2 linked regions of the Zobellia alginiliquefaciens genome follow. The protein of the gene in region 1 interacts with the protein of each later gene in a pairwise test. Links are inferred from orthologs where the notes say so. Each region holds a gene or a part of one and is shown on either strand. Other genes may lie near its edges. The genes, in order: def and P0077_RS09100.

Region 1 (17,851 bases):
TTGAAACTTACGTATGTTATCTCGTTCTTCTACTTCTATAATTTTTTGGCGAACAACCTTAAAATTGTTCTTATACCTTCTTTGCTTTTTTGGGTTCTTGGTAGTAATATCCGCTTCGCAAAGCGTCATGAGGTCCTCTACATTTTCGCCGGCATCAAAAACCAAACGTCTTATTGCTGAATCCGTTGCATAATCTTCCGATAGAACAATGGGTCTGGAGCTCATAAGTACCATTTTTTGAACAAACTTCATCTTGTCGTTCAATGGCATTCGCAATCGCTTAAAAAGCTTATATACCATTTTTGAACCTACGAATTCGTGCCCGTGAAATGTCCATCCTATTTTTTTATGAAATTTCTTGGTGGGTGCCTTACCAATATCATGTAACAGGGCGGCCCAGCGTAACCAAAGGTTATCCGTAGTTTCTGAAATATTATCTACCACTTCTAAGGTGTGCCAGAAATTGTCTTTGTGCCGTTGCCCTTCAATTTCTTCTATGCCTTGTAATGCAACCAATTCAGGAAGAATATAGGAAAGAAGAGCTGTTTTGTGAAGTAGGGAAAAGCCAATGGAAGGTCTATTGCTTGCTAAAATTTTGTTCAGCTCGTCTACAATACGTTCTTTGGAAATTATTGTAATACGTTCTTTGTGCTCCGTAATTGCTTGTAAAGAGTTTTCTTCGATTTTAAAATTCAATTGAGTAGCAAAACGGATGGCGCGCATCATGCGCAATGGGTCATCAGAATACGTAATACCTGGCTCTAGTGGCGTACGGATAATTTTTTTCTCTAAATCGGCAACCCCATCAAAAGGGTCTAAAAGTTCACCGTAGTTTTTTTGATTCAAAGATATTGCCAACGCGTTAATGGTGAAATCACGTCGGTTCTGGTCATCGGCCAACGTACCGTCTTCAACAACAGGCTTCCGGCTATCTCTATGATAGCTCTCTTTACGGGCCCCTACAAATTCCAACTCAATATCTTCATGCCGTAACATAGCCGTTCCAAAGTTTTTGAAAATACTAACGTTCGGTTTTCCTTTAAGTAAAGAAGCTACTTTTTTTGCCAATTCTATACCGCTACCAATAGCTACGATATCTATGTCCTTGTGCGCACCTCTATGTAGGAGGTAATCTCTAACAAACCCACCAATCACATAACAATCCATCCCAAGTTCATCCGCAGCTTGTGAAACGATTTTAAAAATAGGGTTAGAAAGAGCTTGTATATGGTTCAAAGGTTCAATTTTTAAATACTAGTGCTTGCCAAAGAAGCATTAAATATATTGCGTTATAAATTACTTCCGAATAATCTTAACGGTACCATCATTTCCTAGTTTTATAATAGCTGAGGGTACTGCCGATTTTTGTTCGGGCTGCAAATTTACCACATAGTCCACACCTTTTAAAATTACAGGGTCTATTTCGCCAAAACTTTTGGGAGTAGGGCGCCCAGAAATGTTAGAAGATGTAGAAACAATGGGTTTTTTGAACTTATTTATGAGATATCTGCAGAACTTGTCCGAAGCTATTCTCACAGCCAAGGTATTGTCTGCAGCCACTAAATTCTTGGCAACCCCTTTAGGTTTGTCGTAAATTATGGTTGTGGGTTTGGTAGAAAGGTCTATAATGTCATAAGCAACTTCAGGAACTGCTTCCACAGTGCGCTCTAGCATAGCATCATTAGCCACCAAGCAAATAAGTGCCTTTGTATCTTCTCGTTGTTTTAAATCGTACACTTTCTTAACAGCCGCTTCGTTTGTTGCATCACAGCCAATACCCCATACGGTGTCCGTAGGGTAGAGGATGAGACCACCGTTTAGAAGGACTTCTATGCATTTATTGATTTCTTTTTGCATGGTTTAAGTGGTATTAGTTTTTACTCGGAAAAAGTAGTGACTGGGTATTTGCCATCATATGATTAAAAGAAAAGGTATCAGTTATCCTTTGCTTTAAAAGTTCTGGTTCAAATATTATTTTCCTTTCCAATATGGCCTGTATACCATTGGACATGGCTATTACATCGTCAATTTCTGTTAATATGCCGTAAGTGCCATTATCGAGTAATTCTTCACTGCCAGGAACTTTGGAGGATACTATAGGTTTACCATAGCTTAGAGATTCTAATAATACGTTAGCCATACCTTCTTCACGAGAGCAAAGTAAAAAGACATCTATATTTTGAAAGAACTGACCCATATTACTAACATGGCCTAGAAAATGAATACGTTCTGAAAGTTCAGGGTAGTTAGAAAGAATTTGGTCCATATCCAGTTCAAACCCACCTGTGCCCGCATGAATAATATGTGTGTTTTTAGGAAGTTTCTCAAGAATTTTAGGGAGGAGGTCAAATCCTTTTCTATAATTCAGCCAGCCTGCAACGCCTATAATAAAGCGATTTTCAGGTAGGTTTAATTTTTCTATGGCCCCCCAATTTGCAACTGTCTGAAGTTTAGGTAACTCTATGCCGTTATAAATTCTAATTAAATTGTCTTGATTGAAATAGGAACTATTCTGTAATAAATCTGTTTTTAGGGAATCGCTATTCACTAAAACCTTTGCTTTAAAAGTTTTGAATACAAGACTGTACTTAAGGCCGGTTCTAATTTTTCTAATATTACCAAGGTATAGAATTATATTAGGTACTTTTTTTATGTGAGCCGCTAATGACACTAGCCACCAATCGCGCTTTAAAGCTGCAAAAACCGTTAGTGGTTTAACTTTTTGTATTATCTTGATGTAATTGCGGACGACGAAAAGGTTTAAATCACCACCACGTTTTGTAATTGTACGGATTGTAACATTTTCCATATTCGCAAATCTATCCTCAAATGTGTTTTTCAATAGTACTACGGTGATATTATATCCGTTTTGGCTAAGAAAAATAGTCCTGAGCAATACATTTTTTTCAATACCACCCCAATTTTTCGTAGGGCAGAAAAAGATTATATTTTTTGGGTTGACTTTCATTTTTTTCCTGCCGAGTTCAGACGTTTTAGTTCTTTAAATCTACTGTAGACACCAACAGCATTTAGGTAGGAGATAACAATACCTTTTTTACCGTCCAAGAACCCCAACCTAAGAATATAGTGGTTGAAAAATTTCCATGCGGGTCTTAATACAGAATGATACCATCTAGCTGTTTTACCTGCTTCAAAGGCCTCTCTGGCCTTCATTTTTCCGTACTTAACCATCTTGGATTTGTATTCATCATAATTGTTGAATGAATAATGTATTAGTCGGTTTTTTAATGTTTTAGAATTACCGTTTACCTCTAAAGTTTCATGTACTATTCGATCAGAAACAAACTGCACTTTATCTTTTTGAAATAAGCGATAATTTTTGTCTGTTTGCCATCCACTAAAACGGAGTACTTTATCCTGATACATGAAAATTCGCAGAAAATAATAGGCAGCTGCACAGTCGGTTTTATTTTCTATTTCTTCTATAATTTCTTTTTCAAGTTTAGGAGTTACCCTTTCGTCCGCATCCATAAAAAGCACCCAATTATACGCCGCTTGGTCTAAGGCAAACTGCTTTTGGTCTGTGTAATTCTTAAAGGGCCGCTGTATAAGTTGAACATTGGAATGATTTTTAATGATTTCAACAGTACGGTCTGTGCTGAAGGAATCGACAACAATGATTTCATCACAAAATGATAGGTTCTGTAAAACAGCTTCTATGTGTTTTTCCTCGTTTAAGGTAATTAGTAAGCCCGAAATCTTTTCCGTCCTATTCATATTTCAAGTATGCTTCTATTTCCTTTAATTTTTTCGACTTTTCAAACTGATCAATTACAAATTTCCTGCCAGCAGTACCCATTGAAGTAATTAATGATCTATTATTATATAGTTTTTCAATAGCTTTAACAAAGCTTTCTATATCGTTAGGAGGAGTTAATAGACCGGTTTTTTCGTGTAAAACTACCTCCGGGTTACTACTAGTATTAAAAGCAACGGATGGCCTTTCCGATAGCGCAGCTTCTGCAAGAACGTAGCCAAAACCTTCCCAATGAGAAGAAAGTAAAAATACATCACCATGTGAAATGAATTCATAGGGCTTATCTACAAAACCACAAAGTTCTACATGGTTTGATAAACCTTCATTTTCTATCCTAGATTGTAGTAAACTTTTTAGACGTCCGTCACCACCAATTATCATTTTAAATACCACTCCTTTTTGCATTAGCCTTTTTGCAACATCTAGTAAAAATCCTTGGTTTTTTTGAAACTCCAAACGGCCTAGGTTAACTAGGGTAATTAGTCCGTTTTGGGCATGGGACCTTTCCGTATCTAGTTGCTCGGGAATAGCTACACCGTTATAGATAACCGTGATTTTTTCTTTTGGAAAAAGCTTGGGATTGTTCTCTAAAATGGTGTTTTTGGTAGCTACAGAATTTGCAAGTATTTCTGTAAGTACGTTTTTGAAAAGATACCGATTGGAAAAAGTGTTTTTGATAGGTATGGCACTACCTCGCCTATAAATAATTCTTTTAATATTCAGTTCTTTTGCAATTGGTCCAGCAATTTTCACATCGCTCGATAAATTCATGACTATGGTATCTACCGCTGGGCTCTTGAGGCAATTTTTAACAGCTAACCTTTTAATAGGGTTAATGAAACTAAGGTTTGATAGTTCAATAGTTTTATGGGGAATATCCGTAGTTTTAAGTTTTTGTGAAAGGACACTTTTAGGATGTGCAACCACAAAAACGGGAACCCCTTTTTCATGAAGATATTGGCTTACTTCAAAATGCCATTTTTCTCCTCCGCCCCAAGATTTGACCGTATTAAAAAAACAAATACAACCCATTTACGCTAGCTTTTTATAGAGAGCAACTAGATTGGCACCCACGTTCTCATCATTAAACCTTTGTACATAAGAAAAGCCTTTGTCTGTCATTTCTTTTCTCAGCTCTGGATTATCGTATAATTTTTTAATTTTTTCTTGAATTTCCGTAGTATTATCTGGGTCAATATAAAGAGCATCAGGTCCGGCCGCTTCTGGGAAACAGCCTCCTTTTGTAACAATAACAGGAATTTTGCTAAAAAGAGCCTCAATTAACGGTATTCCAAATCCCTCGCAATAAGATGGGTAGCAAAGCAGAGTGGCGGCTTGATAGAGTATAGCTAAATCTTGTACCCCAATTTTCTTTACAAATGTTACCTGATCTTGCATTTGGTGTTCAGTAATATATCTGCGAACCTTTTTTGCATAGGATTTTTCGCCTCCCACCAAAGCCAAATGATAGGTAGTGTCTTTAATAGCTTTGATTATTGCCAGTACATTTTTACGTTCTTGTATAGTGCCTACGTTTAAAATAAATTGTTTAGGTAGATTATGTTCTGCTCTAACCTTCTCTTTTTCTTCTTGGGAATAAGTAGTTTTAAACGCACTGTGACAACCTTGGTAGACTACCGTAATCTTATGAGGTGAAACCTTTAAAAATTTAATGATATCTCTTTTGGTCTGTTCACTTATAGCCACAATATGGTTTGCGGCATGTACAGCGTAGTAAAACTTTAGTTTATATATTATCCGATCCCAAAATTTATAATATTGAGGGTGGCTTATGAAAATAAGATCATGTATGGTGACTATTTTTGAAGTGCCCCGTTTTTTGAACTGAATGGGTATTTCTCCTGATAGTCCGTGATACCAATCCAATCTCAAATCGTTTATCTGGTTCCATTGCCCGAACAAGCGCCATAGCGAAGGGAAGTTTTTCCAGAACCAACCCGATGGATAAACTATTGTTGATTTTTCTAAGGCAACTTTCCTATCTATGCTAGGGGTTTTGGTATTGAAAAGATAAAACTCTTCAAGTTCAGGGTAGGAATTTAAAATACGTAGAATATCCCGCCCATAGTTTCCTAGACCAGTTCTGTTGTGAAAAATTCTTTTGGCATCATAACCTATTCTCATTCGTCGGTGTTCTTCTATATAGAGATAAAATTACATATATTTTTCATAAACCATTTTCGTCTTCTGCGCTGTTCTTTCCCAGGTAAAGGTAGTTGCAAATTGTTTAGCTTGTTTTATTTGGTCTTCGGTTATTGTTGATAGGCGTTCTATACCTGCCGCAATGTCTTCGGGTTTAAATGGGTTTACTAAAACGGCATGATTCTTTGAGGTTTCGGGAGCAGCTCCTGTGTTACTAGTCAAGACGGGCAATTCAGCTAACATTGCTTCTAATATAGGAATACCAAAGCCTTCATAGAATGTGGGAAACAAAAAAGCAGCTGCATTTTTATAAAGTGCTGCTAGCTTCTCAGAACTTAGATAACCAGTTATCACAATTTTGTTTTCTAAACTGTTCTCTTTAATAAAATTGAACACAGGGGAATAATGTTTTGATTCAATTTTCCCAGTGATTATTAGTTTTTTATTCTGACTCTCTTTTGATAAAGTATAACCTTTAATAAGGTTAAGTGTATTTTTTCTTAAGGAGACCCCCCCTAGGGATATGAAATATGTTTTTGGGGCAACATTAAATTCCTTTAGTAAATCATTATTTGTTTTGTTGTTTTGTTGAGCTTTTAGTGAGGGAGCTAACGGAATTGCATGTATTCTGTCTTCAGGATAATTAAAAAATGAAAGAAAATCTTGCTTTGTAGCTTCGCTCACTGTAATGATTACATCGGCCTTTTTACTAAAATCTTTGAAAAGTGCCATTCTCTTTTTTTCAAAGTATGGTGTAGTTAACTCATATGATTTAAATTGGGGTAAGTGCACTGCTAAATCATGTACAGTGGCAACTTTTAAGGACGAACTAAAATTTAGAAATGGAGAGTGTAGACTATGTGCCACATCAAACTTTGTAGTGGTTAAGGCAAAATTGTTAAGATGCCAAAGGTGTTTGTTGTTTAAGAGATTTTTCTGGAAGTCAGATTTTTTTTTGAACTTTCTCTTCAACCTAAATGCTAAATAGGGGTCAATAGCATCTATATCTTTTAATGAATTGTATAAATTATGAATGTAAAAAGGAATACCAGTGTAGTTCTTAAAAAAGAGAGAAGAACTTTCCAATGCAATTTTCATTACCCGTTGTTTGCGAACAAAAATAGTACATAGGTATTAGCTAGCTGCCATCTCTACGTTGTTAAGTTTATATTTTTCGTTGGTGGTAACAGTATTTTTTGCCTTAGTGGCTGTAAGCGCTTGTAATTTTGAAAGTTCATCATATCTTACATATACGCTCAATGCATTTAAATAGCAGACAGTAAAACCTTTATGTAAATCTATAAAACCTAGTCTTATAAAGTAATTGTAAGCAAATTTCCATGTAGGTTTCCCTATCAATTTAAATAGGTTGCAAGAACGTTTTTTAGAGTGTAGTTCTTTTGCTTTCAGTTTGCCGTAATGCACCATTTTGGCTTTGTAGTCTGAATACCCTTTGTAGCAATAATGGACTAATTTTTCTTTGAGTACACCTGTTTTTCCATTAATTTGTAAAGTTTCATGCACTAATTTGTGTTGAGCAAATCGACATTTGCTTTTCTTAAAAAGTCTAACGTTTTTATCGGTTTGCCAACCGCTATAATTCAGCTTACTGTCCTTGAACATAAACTTTCTATAAAACCAATACGCATCTAAAGCATTTGGTTTTTGAATGGTTTGGGTTATCTCTGTACGTAAAGAGCGAGGCACCACTTCATCGGCATCAACAAATAAAATCCAGTCATTTGAAGCTTTGTCTAAAGTAAATGATTTTTGATCGGTGAAATTTTTAAAGGGACGCTGAATAACACGCACATTGGGTAATGCTTCTAAATATTCGAATGTGCCGTCTGTACTATAGGAGTCAACCACGATAATCTCATCTGCAAAAGAAACGGAAGCAATACACTTTTTAATATGCTCCATTTCATTGAATGTTATGACTAATGCCGTAAGTTTATTGTCAGAATTATTCAAAATCAATCGAAAATTTAGATTATGTTCGGTTTTAACTCGCTAGATTATAACTTAAAAAGTAGTTATAAATTGTTTTAATAGGTACTTTTCTTACAGGTCTCTAATAAACTAGACTAAAGAATTAGAAAAGGTTGCGTACAAATGACAGTATTTTATAAAAAAAGCCCATAGTCGCTAGTTGTAAACGACTATGGGCAAGATTTTAGATTTAGCTTGGTTTACACTGCTACATCATATTCTCTTAAGGCATCGTTTAACGAGGTCTTTTTATTTGTACTCTCTTTTCTAGTGCCAATAATCAATGCACAAGGCACTTGAAACTCACCGGCAGAAAATTTCTTAGTATAACTCCCTGGTATAACAACTGAACGAGCAGGAACCCTACCTTTAGTTTCAACAGGTTCATCGCCAGTAACATCTATAATTTTTGTAGAAGCGGTAAGAACCACATTTGCGCCTAAAACAGCTTCTTTTTCAACGCGAACACCTTCAACAACAATACATCTTGATCCAATAAATGCATTGTCCTCAATTATTACAGGTGCAGCCTGCAATGGTTCTAATACACCACCAATTCCAACACCTCCGCTTAAGTGAACGTTTTTGCCTATTTGAGCGCAGCTACCCACAGTGGCCCATGTATCCACCATAGTGCCCTCTTCTACATGAGCACCAATGTTTACGTAACTTGGCATTAAAATAGTACCTGCTGAAATATAGGCACCGTGGCGTGCTACTGCATTTGGTACTACACGGATACCCTTGGCTTCATACCCTCTCTTCAACGGAATTTTATCATGATATTCAAAAATACCAGCCTCAAGAGTTTCCATTTTTTGAATGGGAAAATAAAGTACCACCCCTTTTTTAACCCATTCATTAATTTGCCAGCCGTCCGAAGTTGGTTCTGCGCACCTTAATTTACCTTGATCAAGAAGGTTTACTACTTCTCTTATGGCGTCCTGGGTGGCGGCTTCTTTTAAAAGCTCTCTGTTGTCCCACGCATTTTCTATTGTCTTTCTTAATTCGGTCATCTTTTCTTACTAATTAGAATGTTATATTTAAAGAGGCTGTTAAACCGGTTTTTACTTTCTTATCGCAGTATTTTACACAAATGGATTTTGTGTTTCTCAATACACATTTAGGTGCAAATATAGGTGTCAAATATGATTTTGGGTTTCAATTTTACGGTTATAACAATTTATAGGTTATTTTTGCAAAAAATAAATAAGGGTTGGGAAGATTGCTTGCATTGGATTATGGGAAGAAACGAACCGGAATAGCCGTTACGGATGAGCTACAGTTAATAGCATCGGGTTTAACCACCGTTCGTACTTTTGAACTTATAGATTTTTTAAAAGAGTATACACAAAAGGAAAAAGTAGAGACTTTTATAGTGGGGGAACCACGTCAAATGGATAACACTCCCAGTGAGTCAGAAGCTTTAATAGGTCCTTTTTTAAATCGATTAAAAAAAGTTTTTCCGCATATACCGGTAGAGAGACATGATGAACGCTTTACTTCAAAAATGGCTTTCCAGACCATGATAGATAGTGGTCTTAAGAAAAAACAAAGAAGAGATAAAGCACTAGTTGATGAGATTAGCGCAACAATTATTCTTCAAGCCTATTTAAATAAATTTTAGATGATATTACCAATTATCGCTTATGGCGATCCCGTTTTAAGAAAAGTAGGTAAGGACATACCTAAAGATTACCCAAAATTAAAAGAGTTAATAGAAAATATGTGGGAGACCATGTATAATGCCAACGGAGTAGGTTTAGCTGCACCGCAGATAGGACTGCCTATTCGCTTATTTTTGGTAGATACCACACCATTTTCAAAAGACGAGGACCTTTCCGAGGAAGATCAAAAGAAATTGGACGGTTTTAAAAAGGTATTTATCAACGCATATATTGATGAAGAAACGGGTGAGGATTGGCCGTTTAGCGAGGGATGTTTGAGCATACCGGATATTCATGAGGATATAAAAAGAAAGGATACGGTTACCCTTACCTATGTAGATGAGAATTTTGAAAAGCATACTGAAACCTATGATGGTCTGTTAGCAAGGGTAATTCAACATGAATACGATCATATAGAGGGGATTTTATTTACTGATAAGCTTTCTTCGTTAAAAAAACGTATGCTTAAAAGTAGATTGAACAATATCTCCAAAGGAAACATTAGGGCGGATTATCGTATGCGTTTCCCAAACCAGAAAAAAGGACGTTAAAATTTTATCGTAATCCGTTGAAAAGTGCAATATTTGCGCTCCTAAAATGTAAATTTTTATATGAGTTTAGATAAAATCTTATCCATTGGGGGAAAGCCAGGCCTTTACAAATTGGTAACACAGACCAGAACAGGGTTTGTTGCAGAATCGCTTATTGATCAGAAACGTATTACTGTTGGTATGCGCAGTAACGTAAGCATTCTTTCAGAAATTGCAATATATACGCTAGATGAGGAACTACCTTTAAGAGATGTATTTTTAAAAATACAGGTAAAAGAAAAGGGTGGCAAAACCTCCGTACCTCACAAAGCGGAAAAAATAAAGTTAGAAGAATATTTCTTTGAAATTTTACCTAACTATGATGAAGATAGAGTATATGCTAGCGACATCAAAAAAGTAATACAGTGGTATAACATTCTTCATGATAATGATATTACAGATTTTTCTGGAGACAAAGATGGTACTTCAGAGGAAGAATAGAATTAATTTTATTAGAATAAAGTTTTTATCAAAAACCCTCCATTAGGAGGGTTTTTTGTGTCGTATATGCAGCGGGGAGAGATATTTGGGCATTTATATAATTAAAAATTTTGTAAGATAAATCTTAATACAAATGAAGTAATAACTTGTAAATGTCTGAATTACAGGTTTTTCGATATTTATTTCATTATTAAATCGTTATCTTAGCTAGTAAGTAGCCAACCAAATACATACCAAATTACATGTTCTGTTTAGTATATACCTCTGTAGCTAATACTGATATTGGACTGCAGGAAATCCAAAGAATGCTTGAGAAAGCACAAGAATTCAATAGGCAAAATGACATTACCGGATGCCTGCTTTTTTTCAAAGGAAGGTTCATACAATATATTGAAGGAGACGAGACTAAAATTATAAGCCTCTTTGAAAGAATCAAAAAAGATGACAGACATACAGAAGTAAGGCTATTATCTGGAAATAAGATTCATAATAGGGAATTTAAAGACTGGCAGATGGCCTTTGAACATCTTAAATCAGAAAATAGCAACCTACAATACTTGAAATTATTAGTAAGTACTTTTTTTGAAAATCCAGAGAATTCTTTATCTCCCAACCCAACTTCAATTGAGTTTTGGAAAGCAACCAACTTATTGTTAACTACAAAGTATGCTGATAAAAACGCATAAATTTTACATATAGATATGGGTTGGTTTATATGTTATACTAATTACCCTGCACATTCCTGCATTTGAGAATCCCCAGGTTACACTTCATTGGTTACGGATTTATAATTAAACTAGTAAAGACTTCGTTAATTCTATCTATATATATTAGTTTTATTCGGTTTAAGTCCTTCGTCTATAGATAATTACCGTTCATCGTTAGCTTCTGTCCAAAAGACTTCTTTTATCTAAAAATCCTCTTACAATTCTAGAAATTAGCAAAGAGGTATTTAATAAATAATGATTGTATGATGAAAGATGTAGCCGAAATTAACTATGAATTGAAAAGTGCTTTTTTTGAAAATGCCTATTCCCCTTTTCTAATTCTCGATAATCAAATGAATTTTGTAGATGTTAATAATGCCTTGGTTCTTGCATTAGGAGCTAAGAAAGAGGATTTTATTGGTAAAAATTTACTTGAGGTATTTCCTCATTTAAAAGGTACCGCACGTTATGAGTCCTACAGGGCGGTGTTCAAAACGGGAATTTCGGTGGGCTTTGATCAACTTTCATTTAACTTGGATAATGTGCCGCATAAATGGATGGTGAGAGCGTTTAAAATTGGAGATTATTTAGGAATCTCTTCTAGAGATGTTTCAAATTTGAGCAGAACGATAGACGAACTTAAAAACACTCAAGATTCTTTAGAAAAAGTAAACGCCAATCTTAAAAAATCAAATAAAGAGCTTGAGGAATTTTCTTATGTAGCCGCTCATGATCTGAGAGCCCCGTTGACCAATTTAAAAAGCCTATTTGAAATGTTCACTAAGGCGGGTCCTGTCTCAGAAGAGGTCAGGCCTATAGTAGATAGAATGCAAAAAGTGACTAAGGTCATGTGTGATAAGGTAAGGGCGTTGAATCATGTAATAGCTGTAAAATCTACATTTAAGGTAAATCATGAAAACGTTGTGTTCTCAGAAATCTTGGGAAAGGTAAAAACAAGTCTATCGGAAGATATTCTCAAGAGCAAGGCTATAATAATTGAAGATTTTTCAGTAGGTCGTATGATTCAATATTGTCCAATTCACATGGAGAGTATTATTCAAAACCTTGTATCCAACGCACTTAAGTACAAACACCCTGATCGTAATCCCATAATTAAGTTAAAGACCAAGATGGTTGATGGTAAGTTCCATTTAACCATTAAGGATAATGGCTTAGGGTTTGAGCAATCTGTGGCAAAAAAGATTTTCGGACTGTTTAAAAGGATGCACACACATGTTGAAGGTCTTGGTATCGGTCTTTACATCATCCACTCCATAATAACTGAAAATGGAGGAGATATTCATGTAGAAAGTCAAGTCAATAAAGGTACCGAGTTCAATATTCAATTTTAGAAAACTAAACCAACTAAAACTACTGTAATGATAAAGATATTAATAATAGAAGATGATGATGTTACCAACTTTATTTCTAAAGTAAAGTTAGAGAGTTTAGGATTTAATGATATTAGCGTAGTTACCGACGGTCAAATGGGAGTTGATTACTTAAAGGATAACGAGTGTCCAAACCTTATTTTGTTGGATATTAATATGCCTATATTAGATGGTTGGGAATTTTTAGCGATCAAAGAAAAATTAGGTTTGTGTCCTAATGTGCCTATAATTGTAACTACCTCATCAGGTAGACCGGAGGATAGGCTTAAGGCTTGTGATTTTAGTGCTATTGTCGATTATCTAGAAAAACCCATCAATTTTGATACGCTGTATCCTTATCTATTAGATTTAGATAAGGAGAATCTTATATGCTAATATTTTGTATCAGTAATTCTTTCCGGTTAGCCTAGTAGATGATAATTAAATTAATCTTTCTGTATTTCCTTATAAGTATACTTGCTTTTTTTCCAATCAATAAGTGGAGATGGATAGTATTTCACATTCATCCTATCCAAGAAAGGAGCCTGATTGGCCAAACGAACCTTGTAATTTTCCCAATCTCTGTTTTCGGGAATAGACCAACTCAATTCAGAGTAACCAATGGCGCGAGGAAAAGCTAAATATTCCAATTCATCAATATTGCTAATGGTTTCGGACCAAAGTGGAGCTTCTAGGCCCAATATATTTTCTATAGGAATTCCTTCATATTTCTCCGGAGCCCAATTATAGGCTGTATCTGTTGGGATGTAAGCCGCCCAGTGTAGACCGTGCTTAGAAAGCGTGTCATACTCCATATCTAGATAAGCTTTTTTAGCAGGAGACATAATAATCTTCATGTTCTTTTTTAGGGCTAAGTCGGCATTTTCCTTACTAGACCAAAATTGGGAGATTGAAGTAGAATCTAAATCTGCGGTAGCAATTTCGTCCCACCCGATCATTCGTTTACCATACTTCTGAACTATTTTTTCTACTTTCTCAACAAAGTAGATATAGTCCTTTTTGTTTGTCACGTGACTTTCATCTCCACCAATGTGAAAATAGGGGCCTGGGGTAATAGCGGATATTTCTCTAACTACATCATCAATAAAGGCATAGGTCGTATCTTTTCTTGTGTCAAAAGTGCTAAAACCAACCCTCATGCCTGTATATAGTTTTAGTTTTTTACCGTTTCCGTTTAAGAATGGGTATGAAACCGAGGCAGCATTGGTGTGTCCTGGCATGTCAATTTCCGGTACAATTACCATGTGGCGTTCGGCAGCGTAGTTCACAATATCGGTATATTCTTCTTGTGTATAGAAACCACCGGATTTCCCTCCAACTTCTGTGCTGCCGCCAACTTCGGTAAGTTTGGGCCAAGATTTTATTTCTATGCGCCATCCCTGATCGTCGGAGAGGTGTAAATGGAGTACGTTATACTTATAGTAGGCCAGAAGGTCTATATACTTTTTTACATCTTCTACGCTAAAGAAATGCCGTGCCACATCTAACATGCTTCCCCGGTACTCAAAAATTGGATTATCAATGATTTTTCCGGTTGGAATGTTCCATACGTCATATGCAGCAACGGTATCTAGTGGTTTTTCCGGTATAATTTGTCGTATGGTTTGTACACCTCTAAAAGCACCTGCTGCGGTATTTGAATTTAGAATAATGGTATCTTTTGTAATGTAAAGTTGATAAGCTTCTGGCGCATTCAATTCCAAACTATCAGATTGATTAATGTAGATAATCCCTTCTCGGTCAGGAATTTCTTCAATGTTCACCGGAATATCTAATGAGGTTTTAGCATGTATCTTTTCAGATAAAAATTTTCCTACTTCAGGAAAACCATCTGCATTTTCAGAAGTATAAATCGCGGTAAATTTATCCAAAGCAAACCCTGAGTTTGTAGGGATGACCTTCATAGGCATAGGAATCATACTTTCCATAGCCAAATCGGTTGGCGGTAGGTTTAATACACGTTTCTTTTTTTCTGGCTCACAAGAACATAGGGCAACAAAAATGCAACTTATAAACAGGGCTTTGATCAGGTTAGATTTCATCTGCTAACTATTTAGGATTTTTTGGGAATATCTAGTTTACGTAATTTTTCAATGCAGCATACCATATTTCGTATCCTTTTGAATTCATATGTAGACCGTCTGAAACAAAAATATCTTGTTTTACTTTTCGGCCATCTAGCATGGGTTTCCAAACATCAACATATTTCAATCTATTGTCCGTCAGTGTCATTTTTTCCATTTTTCTATTCAGTCTTTTATATTTTCTTCTCAGCTTCCATCGGGAAATACTAGGTTTAGCAGAAATAAAGACTATTTCCGTCTGAGGATTGTTAGCGAAAATTAAATCCCGTATTTGGGTTATGGTGCCAATAATTTCATTAGGTCTTTTTTTATTCTGAATGTCATTATCACCTTCATAGATAAACACTTTTTTAGGCTTGTAGTGTAGAATAAGGTCGTCTGTAAACTGAAGTAAATCTACAGCTTGGGACCCCCCAAAGCCCGAATTGATGACTTGGTGATCAGGAAAGCGTTCTTGCAAATCTTTCCACACCCTGATGCTTGAGCTGCCTGTAAATACAATACTTTCTTTAGAAGCATCATAAAGCGAATCATATTTTTGAGTAATTGCCGCTACTTCTTTCGTAAAAGAACTTTGTGCGTTAGAAATAACTCCGCATAGTAAAAGTAAGACTAGATAAACTCTCATTTATTCAGATTTTAATGTTGAGGTAATTCCCTCCGCCACGGACCAATCATAAAAACGCTGAATCCAATCGTCCGAGGGTAAACCTTGTTCTTTCATTCCAAATCCATGACCGCCTTTTGAGTACATATGTAGTTCAGGAAGTTTACCGGCTTTAGCCCACGAGTTGTAAATTTCAATACTTCCTGGAGCAAGTCCTAAGGGGTCGTCAGTAGCACAAACTACCAGCATTTTAGGAGCGTTTTTTGGGGCTTCTTGAACAGGGTAGGCACTGGTCCAAGCGTACACGGGTACTAAAAAGTTAGGGCGATTATTTTCTGTATAATTATACGCTACACCCATGGTTACTGCACCTCCGGCGGAGAAGCCCATAAAGCCTATTTTATTAGGGTCTAGTTTATATTTTCTCGCATTCTCCCTGACATAACTAACGGCCGATAAGCCGTCTGCAACGGATAAAGGCATAACTGGAGTAACTCTTTCCGCTATACGAGAAGGGTTCGTGCTACCTTCTTCACTAACTTCTTGAACAGCGTCCTCTCCCGTTGGAACAAGGCGGTATTTCAATACAAAGGCGGTTATACCTTTTTCGGCCAGCCATTTAGCAACATCTCTTCCTTCACTATTTATGCTCAGAGCGTACAATGCACCGCCAGGGGCTATGATTACAGAGGTTCCATTTGGTTTTTTAGGTTGAAAAACTTGAAGTGTGGGAGCGGAAACATTGGTTACCACTTCCGTTTTCCAAATCTCGGAGAAGTACTGTTTTTCTGTATGTGTCCATTTTACGGTAGGGCTTTTATCATGGGGCAACTCTATAAATTCTTGAGCTAAACCAATCTGAATTATAGCTAAAAATGAAAGTATAAGGCTAAACTTCTTCATGTTATTAATTTTTTATCTCTTGTAAACCGAATCTAATTTATTATTCCACTCTTAAACAGAAAGAGCAAGGTAAGCCAAAGCGGCTACAAAAGCTCCAAATAACGGAGCTACAATAGGAATCCATGCATATCCCCAATCACTGGTGCCTTTTCCCTTTAATGGTAAAATGGAATGTAATAATCGCGGACCAAAATCACGTGCTGGGTTAATTGCGTACCCAGTTGGGCCTCCAAGACCAAAACCTATACCCATTACCAGTAAGGCTACTGGCAATGCATCTAAGGAACCTAAAGAAATAGCTTCTTCCCCAAAAGAGCCACCGGCAATAAAGAATACACCAAAAACCAAAGTGAATGTTCCGATAGCTTCTGTAACAAAATTCCAAAATGGACTGCGTATGGCCGGTGCTGTGCAAAAGGTGGCCAATATAGCACCTTGGTCTTCTGTAGCGTCGTAATGTTTTTTATAGGAAAGCCAAATCATAAAATTCCCCATCATAGCCCCTAAAACTTGAGCTAGCATATAGCCGGGTACTAATCCCCAACTAAATTTTCCGGCTATAGCCAACGCAAGGGTAACGGCAGGGTTTATGTGCGCATGGCTAACATCTGCACTTACATACACGCCTATAAAAACGGCAATACCCCATGCTAAGGAAATACCCGTCCATCCCGTATCTGGACCTTTGGTTCCTTTTAAAACTAGATTGGCAACAACACCATTGCCAATAAGAATAAGCAAAGCGGTTCCGATAAATTCATAGAGGTAAATAAGCATAGTTGAGTTGTTTTAGTTGGCGAAAAGATAGTGAAAAACAAAGTTTCATGGCCGTTGAGAGCGTCTGAAATCTATGTGTTATAACGATGTTGAATGTAATGTTTTGATTTAAAGAATCTTCTTGTAAAAGTAGGTCAAACGTTAAATTGACGTAGATGATGGTCTAAATGCTTATAAAAAAGTACGTTCCACTCTTGAGCGGTAAGAGGTCCAAAAGCATGGGATTCTTTATTTTGAAAATGTGCCGAGCCCAATTGCTGCGTCTTTTCTAAATGGCCAATGAGCTTTTGCTTTTCAGATTCAAAATCCCGTTCGTCCGTAATTAAAAATTCCGGAGCAGTGCGACTATTTTTTTTATAAGGTTTTGGACCAACAACGGCGTTCTTGGCTAAAAGTTTGATCATGAATTTTTTGAAGCCTGTAGGCTTTGGGTATTTGTCCGTATAGGTCATGTCATAGGGAACATTGCAGTGTGCCACCATCTGGCCAACGTTCATCTTTCCCCATAAATTATTACTGTCCGGATTAAGTTTGTTAATGCGAGAAATTAGTTCGCTTACATCATTTTGGTCAAATACATTTTTCATACTACCTATGGTTTTTAGGATGGCTTTGGCCTTTTTAGACCTGATGGAAAGATATTAAAAAAACGAACCTTTTGGTTCTCTTTTGTTATATATATTCAGGGAGACTCTGTTGATCAGAAAAAAAATGAAGGCATTAACAAAGATTTAAGATGATATAGTGTGAG
Region 2 (10,064 bases), 1.5 Mb from region 1 along the record:
GCGGATATTGTATATTATGACAACCATAGTATTACCCCTGCCGATGGCGGAGACCGAGATTATACTTTTCAGTACTATAACCACAATTTAAGAACTAGAAAAAGTGATTTCATCCTTGGAAGCTTTGACTATTCCCATATTTTTGAGAACACATCAAAACTATCTACCTCATTCTTATATGAATACACGCTATTAGGTGGCCCTACCGAGAGTGATAATTTAGGTGAACCTGATAGGAGTATTATCTACCAGCAGGAATATAACACAAACGACAATCCTTTAAATGGTGTTCGCTTATCATTAGATTATGCTTGGAAGCCTTTTGCTATAGGTCAGCTTGAAACAGGTTACCAATTCCGAAACTTAGACCATACGGGTGATTTTGTTTACGAGCGAAAAGATGATACTACTGGTGGCGCTTTTGAACTTGTTCCTGAATTTTCGAGTGAAGTTGATCTGAAAAGAAGTATTCATTCCGGCTATGCACAACTAACCGGTGCCAAAGACAAATGGGAGTACGCCGCTGGGGTTCGTATTGAAGCAATGGACCGTGAACTTGACCTGAGAGACAAGCAAGGTCTAATCGATACTACATACTCTTACGATTACGTAAAACCGTTTCCATCCGCATCCGTACAATATACCTTTGAAAACAATACAAAATTAAAAGCGGCTTATAGTAAAAGGGTAGAAAGAACGGCTACTTTTAAAATGAATCCTTTTCCTGAACGTGAGCACTCCGAAACTTTAGAGCAAGGTGACCCAACCCTTAAACCAGAATTCATAGACTTGTTAGAAGTAGGGCTTAGTAAAAACTTTGGCAATGGTAATTCCCTTTTTGCCACCGCTTATTACCGCGATACCAAAAACTTGGTAAATAGGGTAAATACCGTCTATAACGATACTATTCTAAATCGTATCTACTCCAATGTAGGTAAGGCAAAATCCATAGGTGTGGAAATAGGAACGCAATTAAAACCCACTAATAACTGGTCCAATTTCATTGGCGCCAATCTTTACAATTATGCTATTGATGGGGAATATGATGGTAGGGATGTAGATAGCAGCTCTTTTGTCTACTCTATTAATGCGAACAGTACCTACGATTTTTCGGAGACCGCTTCGTTGCAATTGACTTTCAACTATCTATCGGAAAGAATTACGGCACAAGGAGAAGATTCTCGTTTCTATTCGCCTAATCTAACCTTTAAAAAGTCATTTCTAGACAATCGTTTGACGGCAACCTTGCAATGGCAGAATATAGATTTAGGATTATTGGATACCAACGAACAACGAATTACCACATATCGTGAAGGGGAATTTTACACCACAACAAATTACATTTATGAGGTAGATATGGTGTTACTTAACCTGTCGTACAATTTCAATCAGAACAAAAACAAATCTAAATTCATCGATAGTGAATTCGGGAAACAAGAATTTTAGTTTTTCATAGTTGATGTTTAGTTGAGTAGTAGGCGAGAGCCTAAAAGAGAAAGCCCCAATGACAGCTAGTCTATTCGGGGCTTTCCTCTATTTGCCTTTTTCTGGGCGTTGTTCTTTTTGTGCTTTAGCCGTTTTTCTATAGAAGATCTAGAAGGTTTTGTTTTTCTACGCTTTTTACGAACTTTAAGAGCTTCTTCAATAAGATTAAAAAACCTGGATATGGCTAGTTCCTTATTTTTGTGCTGACTCCTACTTTCATCGCATTGCATCTGTAAGATACCCTCTTTGGTAAGTCTCTTTCCTATTTTTCTCTGAATGCGTGATTTCTCAACCTCGGTAAGTCCGGAAGAGTTTTCAACGGAAAAACTAAGTTCTATTTTAGTCGATACTTTATTAACATGCTGACCGCCCGCCCCACTACTCCTCACAGCTTTAAAATTCAGTTCTTGAAGTAATTGGTCCTTATTCATGTTTTAGGAATCTGACATACGCTGGTTAATGGTCTCCAGCGCTATATTTAGAAAAATCACTTTTCCGACCTCCAAAGGTTTATCGTGATGAAAATAAATATCCTCACCTTCATAAACACCTACGATCATAAAATGGCTTCCCATATAGTACGCTCCCTTGACCACGCACTCCAGACCAGATTTCCCGGAAACCTTAAATTCGTGTGCATATACTATAATACGTCTTTTGGTATCTGCGTATGATTTTACAATATTTATGGGAATTTTATTGGCTTCGCCGAAGAGAGATGCCACATATAGATCCTTAGGATGCTCATACAGGTTTTTAGGGCTGTCCTTAGCAATAATAAACCGATTTTTAAGTACAACCACCCTATCCGCAAACGGAAGCATATCCATATGGTCATGCGTAGCCGTAAGTACGGTAATTTTTTGGCGTTTTAAATAACCGAAAAGGTTACGCCGTAAACTATTCTTTCTAAAATTATCAATATTGCTAAAAGGCTCGTCCAATAAGAGCACTTTAGGTTCCTGAGCCAAGACCCTTGCCAATGCCACGCGCTGCTGTTGGCCACGACTAAGCAATTTCACCTTAGTTTTGGCAAACTTGGTCATTTCTATCATTTCAAGAAGCTCGTAGGTACGTTCTTCCATCTCCTCAGGTTCAAAAACCGATAAAAATTGACTGATGTTCTCTTCTACCGTAGTAAAAGGCATCAAATCAAAATCTTGAGAAAGGTATTTCATGTACGGTTCACCCGGCACAAGATTATGCTGTGGCCCCAAAACTTGAGTTTCGTTCCAATATACCTCACCCACCTCAATATGTAAGAGTCCGTATATAATTTTAAGAAGTGTGCTTTTACCGCATCCACTTTCACCTATAATGGACACATGTTCCCCTTTAGCGACTTTTAAGTTGATATTTTCCAAAACGGGAGTACCATCTTCATAGCCAAAAGAAACATGATCTACTTGTAACATATATTCATATTCAAAAAACCAGAGGACCAAAAAGTCCAATCGGTATTACACTTGTGTTCTTCAATTCCTATTTAATTAGAAAGAGCTTCAAAACCCATATTATACAGTGTAAACGCAAAAATATCAGCATACTGTTCAATGGTCTTACTTACGGGCGTACCTGCTCCATGACCCGCATTTGTCTCGATTCTAATCAAGGTAGGGTTATTTCCGGTTTGTTTGGCCTGCAGATCAGCTGCGAACTTAAAACTATGCGCAGGCACCACGCGATCATCATGATCTCCGGTAGTAACCAAAGTAGCAGGGTACTCCACTCCCTTCTTAATAGTATGAACGGGTGAATATCCTTTTAAGTATTCAAACATTTCTTTACTATCTTCGGACGTACCGTAATCATATGCCCATCCTGCACCCGCGGTAAATGTATGGTAACGTAACATATCCAAAACGCCAACTGCAGGCAATGCTACCTTCATTAGATCTGGTCTTTGCGTCATTGTAGCCCCCACTAATAATCCACCGTTACTTCCTCCTCGAATAGCAAGATATTCAGATGAAGTATAGTTGTTTTCAATCAAATATTCCCCTGCGGCGATAAAGTCATCAAAAACATTCTGCTTTTGCATTTTTGTGCCCGCATCATGCCATTTTTTACCATACTCACCGCCACCCCTTAAATTAGGCACGGCATAGATACCTCCTTGCTCTAACCATACAGCATTTGCTATACTAAAAGCAGGAGTTAAGCTGATATTGAACCCTCCATAACCATATAAAATAGTCGGGTTTTTACCGTTTAGTTTCAATCCCTTTTTATGTGTAATGATCATAGGCACCTTTGTACCATCCTTAGAGGTATAAAACACCTGGTTAGATTCGTATTCATCAGAATTAAAATCGATGTTTGGCGTCCAATACGATGTATATTCGCCTGTCTCAACATTGTATTTATAAGATGAACCTGGAATGGTATAATTGGTAAAGGAAAAATAAAACTCCTTATTTTCTTTCTTACCACCAAAACCGGAAGCAGTACCCACACCTGGAAGCTTTACTTCACGGATTAAATTTCCTTCATAATCGTATTGGAGCACTTTACTAATGGCATCCACCATATATTCCGCAAAGAAATAACCACCACCGGTACCAACAGTCAATACATTTTCTGTCTCAGGAATAAAATCCACCCAATTTTCTTCGCTCGGGTTTTCGGCATCTACCGTTACAATTTTCTTATTGGGAGCATTTCTATTGGTTACAATATAAAGTTTAGAACCTATATTCTCTATAATGTAATTGTCAGAATCCGTATCCTCCACTATGGGCACCAATGGACTGTTTTCGTTTGAAAGGTCCTTTATAAAAAGTTTATTCCCTGAAGTGGAAACTGCCGCAGAAATCTGAAGGTAACGTTGGTCTTCGGAAACAGAAGCCCCTATATACCTATGTTTTTCTGTTTCAGTTCCCCCATATACCAATTGGTCTTCTTTTTGAGAAGTACCTAATTTGTGGTAATAAACCTTGTGCTGATCGGTCTTTGCAGAAAGCTCACTACCCTCCGGTTTGTCATAACTAGAGTAATAGAAACCTTCATTTCCTTTCCAGGAAATGCCGCTGAATTTTATATCGGTAAGCGTGTCTTCAACAATTTGTTTGGTATCGGCCTTGATTACAATGGCCTTACGCCAATCACTACCGCCTTCGGATATTAAATATGCAGCAAGTGAGCCATCTTTTGTAAAACTTAATCCCGCAAGGGAGGTAGTACCATCTTCTGAAAACGTATTAGGATCCAAAAACGTTTCTTCTTTACCTTCCCCTTTTTTTCTGTATATGACATACTGGTTCTGCAAACCATCGTTTTTATAGAAATAAGTATAGTCTCCTTCTTTAAAAGGAGAACCTAACTTTTCGTAATTCCACAGTTTTTCCAAACGCTGCTTTAACGCCTCACGGAACGGAATTTTTTCCAAGTACTTAAAAGTAACCTCATTCTGAGCCTTTACCCAAGCACCCGTTTCATCACTCATATCATCTTCTAACCAGCGGTACGGGTCCGCTACGGGAGTTCCAAAATAAGTGTCAACGGTTTCTGATTTATGTGTCTTAGGATATTTCACAATAATAGTCTCTGTTTTAGGTAATGCCTGACCAGCCAAAGTAGCCGAAGCCAATGAAAACAATACAAGGTATTTCTTCATGATGTAGCGATTGAAATTCGCCAAAAGTACCATAAAAAAACCTATGCCGGCAGTGCCCAGCATAGGTTTTAACTAAAAATTTAGAAAGGTCTTAACTTTTATACCAAGTGGTTTTCTACTAGATACTCAGCAATTTGCACCGCATTTGTAGCAGCACCTTTGCGCAAGTTATCCGCAACAATCCACATATTTAGCGTATTACGTTGCGACTCGTCCCTACGAATACGTCCTACGAAAACTTCATCTTTATCATGCGCATAAATTGGCATTGGGTAGGTATTCGTATCCGGGTTATCCTGTACGGTAACACCTGAAGTTTCATTCAACAAACCTCGAACATCGTTCAAATCAAAATCATTGTGAAACTCCACATTTACTGATTCTGAATGTCCTCCTGCCGTTGGAATACGTACAGCGGTAGCACTGATAGAAAAGCTACGGTCATCTAAAATCTTTTGTGGCTCACGAGCCAATTTCATCTCTTCTTTCGTATACCCGTTCTCCAAGAAAACATCACAATGTGGTAATGCATTTCTACCAATAGGATAAGGATAGGCCATTTCACCTTCTATACCCGCTATTTCATTTTCTAACTGGCGCACCGCCTTAACCCCAGTTCCTGATACCGATTGGTATGTTGAAATAACCACCCGCTTCATCTTGTACTTTTCATGCAATGGAGCTAAAGCCATTACCAATTGAATTGTAGAACAATTAGGATTGGCTATAATCTTGTCTTCTTTAGTTAATTCACCTGCATTGATTTCAGGAACCACCAATTTCTTGGTCGGGTCCATCCGCCATGCAGAAGAGTTATCTATAACTGTAGTACCAGCCTCTGCAAATTTAGGCGCCCATTCCAATGAAGTATCTCCTCCAGCAGAAAATATGGCAATCTCTGGCTTTGCTGCAACAGCATCGGCCAAACCAATAATTGTATATTCTTTGTCTTTGTATGAGAGTTTTTTACCTACCGAACGCTCAGAAGCTACCAACAGCAACTCTGTAACGGGGAAGTTACGTTCACTCAACACCTTAAGCATCACCTCGCCAACCATACCGGTGGCACCTACAACGGCTACTTTCATCTTTAATTAATTTTAGAAGCACAAATGTAGTGCAACCCTATTGACTGGACAAGCATTTTAAATTCGTATAATCATTATTTAACAAATTGTTTTAAATATAACATTTCAATAAAAAAAGAACCGTCAAAGAAGTAGCGAACTTCAATGACGGCTTTAAGATTAAACTGCAGTGCAGCGGTGGCACTCCTTTTAGAGTACCTATATTATTTATTGCTTTTTAAGCAAATCTCTAATTTCACCTAATAAATCTTCTTGAGATGGACCTGTTGGAGCTGGTTCTGGCTCTGGGCCTTTTGCTTTAGCATAAGCCTTCACAATAAGGAACATAACGAAACCAACGATCAATAAGTTTACAATTGTATTGATCCATGCACCGTAACGGATAGCATTTTCAGCTACGTAACCTGGTTCTCCTTCTACACCTGAGGCTGGAGTAAGTATGTGCTTCAAATTGGCAAAATCCACTCCACCCGTAAATTCACCAACAACTGGCATAACGATGTCATTTACAAATCCGTTTACTACAAGGCCTACGGCTCCGGCCATTATGACTGCAACAGCAAATTCAATGACATTGCCGGTCATAATAAAATTTCTAAAATCTTTTAACATGATTAGTGTTTTTAATGGTTAATTAATTTATAGCGCAACTTAATGCATTGCAAATTAACAAAAAAAGGCTTACTTCTAAGATTTAGAGTCACGTTTTAATTATCAACCACAAGGCGTGTTACCCGTTGCGATATACCTGTTAGTATTTCATATGATATAGTTTTGGCTCCACTCGCAAACGCTTCGGCAGTAGGACTTTTCCCAAAAACAATAACCTCATCACCTTCTTTACAATCTATTCCTGTAATGTTCACCATAATCATATCCATACACACATTCCCAATAATTGGTGCCTTTTGCCCGTTAATTGTCACATAGGCTTTACCATTACCATACTGTCTACCAATACCATCTGCATGCCCAACAGGCAAGGTAGCTGTTACAATATCTTCTTGTGCCCTATAGGCCATGTTGTACCCTATGCTCTGCCCCTTTATAATGGTATGAATCTGAGAAATAACCGTCTTTAAAGTTGCTACCGGTTTAAGCTGAGCGTCTATAGCAGCTTCATTACCAAAACCATAAAGCCCTATACCACTACGTACCATATCATATTGAGATTGGGCCGCATAGTTTATAATACCTGACGTATTCAATAAATGCAGCATAGGCTTATGCTTCAGATGTTTTACAAGTGCATTCACAATACCTTCGAACCTTGCAATTTGGTTTTCCGTAAACTCGCGCTCGTTCAAATCCTCAGATGCTGCCAAATGTGAAAAAAGAGAAACGACCTTAACTTGATTTTGTCCCTTAAGCATTTCCGCCAAAGTCTCAACCTCATTCTCTGTAAAACCTAATCTATTGAGCCCGGTATTGAATTTTAGATGTATAGGATATTGGTTGAGTCCCCTTTCTTGAGCGACTTGCAGAAAATCTTTCAATATTTTAATCGAATAGATATTAGGCTCCAGATCATAGGTCACTAAATTATCAAAACTCACAGGTAGCGGATGCAACACTAAAATTGGCAACTTAATTCCTGCTTGTCGCAACACCACCCCTTCACTAACATAGGCAACAGCAAGATAATCTGCACCTAAAACCTCTAACTTTCTAGCAATAGCCACTGAATCACTACCATAGGCAAATGCCTTTACGACTCCCAGGAATTTAGTGGTTTGCTTTATTCTTGATTTTAAAAACCTGTAATTATGTTCTAAGGCCAAAAGGTCAATTTCTAGAACGGTCTCACTTGCTTTCGCCATCCGCTTTCTTATCATTAGTAGTTATTTCCTCACCCTTTACATCTAAGTGCTTTACTTTTTCCTTTAATCTTGCCTTATAGTAAGCACCACGGCTCAACGGCTCATATTCTTCCGTCTCACCCAATAAAACCAGATTATCATTACTGGATTTTCTATGGCTATAGTGAGCTAGATTTCCCGTGCGTGTACATATAGCGTGGACCTTGGTTACATATTCTGCGGTGGCCATTAATGCCGGCATTGGCCCAAACGGATTTCCCTTAAAATCCATATCCAATCCCGCTACAACAACACGTACCCCTTTGTTGGCCAAATCATTACAAACCGTTACGATCTCATCATCAAAAAATTGTGCTTCATCAATTCCTATAACATCACAGGTGTCGCCTAGAATTCTAATATTGGCGGCAGCAGGCACAGGCGTAGAACGTATTTCATTGGCATCGTGGGATACAACCATGTTCTCGTCATACCGAACATCTACCATCGGTTTAAAGATTTCTACCTTTTGTTTGGCGAATTGAGCACGCTTTAATCTACGGATTAACTCTTCGGTCTTGCCCGAGAACATAGAACCGCAGATGACTTCTATCCAACCGAATTGTTCTTTATGATTAACAGTATTTTCGAGAAACATTTTGTAATTTTAGACGAAAATATGGGGTTTTTCGTTCTTAATATTGCAGAACTAAAGTGGAACCGTCATTTTCATTAAAACATTCCACCAAAGTTCAGATTTTAAAGTTAGCAAAGATAGAGATACCATTTTTACCCCAACCCAGTAGAATTAGAAAAAATTGTCAGATGAAGAAAAAACTAAAAGAAGAGTTACGAAAATTATCTACTGATATTATTACTGCTCGCGATGCGGATATTAGCGAAATGTACGAGGCTGCCAAAAATCTTTATGAAAAATTAGCCGTTCTCAAATTCATAGAAGAAAAATTACACGATATAGAAATAGACGTTTCCAAAAACGTAATCGCCAGTAAATTTGAAGCGATGGCCAATGCCGTTTTAAATGAAAATTCTTCTGTGCCCGAGAGCAACCCGCATGAAGAAGACATAATTACACCCGGCATGGATACGATAAAAGGTTTTATTTCCGAAATGCCAAGTCACGAAGAACATGTGGATGAAGTTTTAAAAGAGTTCTTGTCCCAACCGGATTACATGAAAAATGACAAAGAGCTTTTTGAACCTCAACAACCGGTGGTACCAAAATCTAATGGTGTAACGCCTTCAAAGGAAGTAGATCCTAAGTCTTTAAACGACAAAATATCCAACAAAGAGCTTAAGGTTGACCTTAACAACAGGCTAGCTTTTGTAAAGCATCTTTTTAATGGTAGCATGGAAGATTACAACCGCGTACTTTCACAATTAAACACAATCGATAGTGAGGAGCGTTCCATATCATTTATAGAAAATATGGTAAAGCCAGATTACAATAATTGGGCTGGAAAAGAAGAATACGCGGAGCGATTTATGCAATTTATTGAGCGTAAATTTTCATAATAAGCCATTTATCCATAAAAATGAAGTCCTTTGCGATACGTAAAGGGTTTTTTTGGTGAAAAATTAGCCAAGTATTAAAGCTAAACCTTTATTTTAGGGTAAAAATTGCCCCGCCATGAAAACTCAAAAACGAATTTACTGGTCAGCCCTTGGGGTTTTGACCGCAATAATACTATTCTCCGTTTACAATTATTTCACCAACTACGAAATGATTGCCGGATTTTTTGAACATCTTGGCTACCCTACCTACCTTATTTACCCCTTGGCAATAGCCAAAATATTGGGTCTTATAGCGGTATGGACCAATTTCTCATCTTGGTTAAAAGAATGGGCCTATGCAGGTTTCTTTTTTGATACACTTTTAGCGTTCTTTGCACATTACATTACGGACGGCCAAGATTACTTGTTCGCCTTTGTTGCACTTATAGCCACCTTGATCGCTTATTTTGTAGACAGGGAGCTACGACCTTAAATTTTATGGGAAAATTATATTTGGTACCAACACCTATTGGCAACCTAGAGGATATGACCTTACGGGCC

The links.
Region 2: the proteins of def (region 1) and P0077_RS09100 interact in binary tests that used the Escherichia coli proteins (3 or more experiments, as listed by UniProt). The link is inferred for Zobellia alginiliquefaciens from one-to-one orthologs.

What each region holds. Positions count from the first base shown.
Region 1 is NZ_CP119758.1:597,841-615,691, reverse strand. The notes cover bases 8,489-11,355. They hold def (peptide deformylase), read left to right. Parts: upstream 8,489-9,560; coding sequence 9,561-10,151; downstream 10,152-11,355. Other genes in these bases: P0077_RS02535 (BLUF domain-containing protein), read left to right, coding at 10,874-11,317; P0077_RS02540 (DUF5606 family protein), read left to right, coding at 10,212-10,631; ruvX (Holliday junction resolvase RuvX), read left to right, coding at 9,150-9,560; P0077_RS02555 (2,3,4,5-tetrahydropyridine-2,6-dicarboxylate N-succinyltransferase), read right to left, coding at 8,489-8,949. Also shown: P0077_RS02595 (CCA tRNA nucleotidyltransferase), read right to left, coding at 1-1,236; P0077_RS02590 (L-threonylcarbamoyladenylate synthase), read right to left, coding at 1,297-1,857; P0077_RS02585 (glycosyltransferase), read right to left, coding at 1,871-2,968; P0077_RS02580 (glycosyltransferase family 2 protein), read right to left, coding at 2,965-3,738; P0077_RS02575 (glycosyltransferase), read right to left, coding at 3,731-4,810; P0077_RS02570 (glycosyltransferase family 4 protein), read right to left, coding at 4,811-5,923; P0077_RS02565 (glycosyltransferase family 4 protein), read right to left, coding at 5,954-7,039; P0077_RS02560 (glycosyltransferase family 2 protein), read right to left, coding at 7,076-7,915; more of P0077_RS02555, read right to left, coding at 8,134-8,488; P0077_RS02530 (PAS domain-containing sensor histidine kinase), read left to right, coding at 11,602-12,690; P0077_RS02525 (response regulator), read left to right, coding at 12,718-13,104; P0077_RS02520 (beta-N-acetylhexosaminidase), read right to left, coding at 13,155-14,771; P0077_RS02515 (GDSL-type esterase/lipase family protein), read right to left, coding at 14,803-15,441; P0077_RS02510 (alpha/beta hydrolase), read right to left, coding at 15,442-16,323; P0077_RS02505 (MIP/aquaporin family protein), read right to left, coding at 16,375-17,100; P0077_RS02500 (DUF1569 domain-containing protein), read right to left, coding at 17,235-17,687. UniProt on the Escherichia coli protein: Removes the formyl group from the N-terminal Met of newly synthesized proteins. Requires at least a dipeptide for an efficient rate of reaction. N-terminal L-methionine is a prerequisite for activity but the enzyme has broad specificity at other positions.
Region 2 is NZ_CP119758.1:2,147,368-2,157,431, reverse strand. Bases 4,195-7,161 are described here. They hold P0077_RS09100 (aspartate-semialdehyde dehydrogenase), read right to left. Parts: upstream 6,190-7,161; coding sequence 5,200-6,189; downstream 4,195-5,199. Other genes in these bases: alr (alanine racemase), read right to left, coding at 6,897-7,161; mscL (large conductance mechanosensitive channel protein MscL), read right to left, coding at 6,397-6,801; P0077_RS09105 (prolyl oligopeptidase family serine peptidase), read right to left, coding at 4,195-5,101. In the rest of the region: P0077_RS09120 (TonB-dependent receptor), read left to right, coding at 1-1,446; alternative ribosome rescue aminoacyl-tRNA hydrolase ArfB, read right to left, coding at 1,512-1,916; P0077_RS09110 (ABC transporter ATP-binding protein), read right to left, coding at 1,920-2,900; more of P0077_RS09105, read right to left, coding at 2,972-4,194; more of alr, read right to left, coding at 7,162-8,009; P0077_RS09085 (thymidine kinase), read right to left, coding at 7,993-8,646; P0077_RS09080 (DUF8457 domain-containing protein), read left to right, coding at 8,814-9,524; P0077_RS09075 (DoxX family protein), read left to right, coding at 9,640-9,996; rsmI (16S rRNA (cytidine(1402)-2'-O)-methyltransferase), read left to right, coding at 10,002-10,064.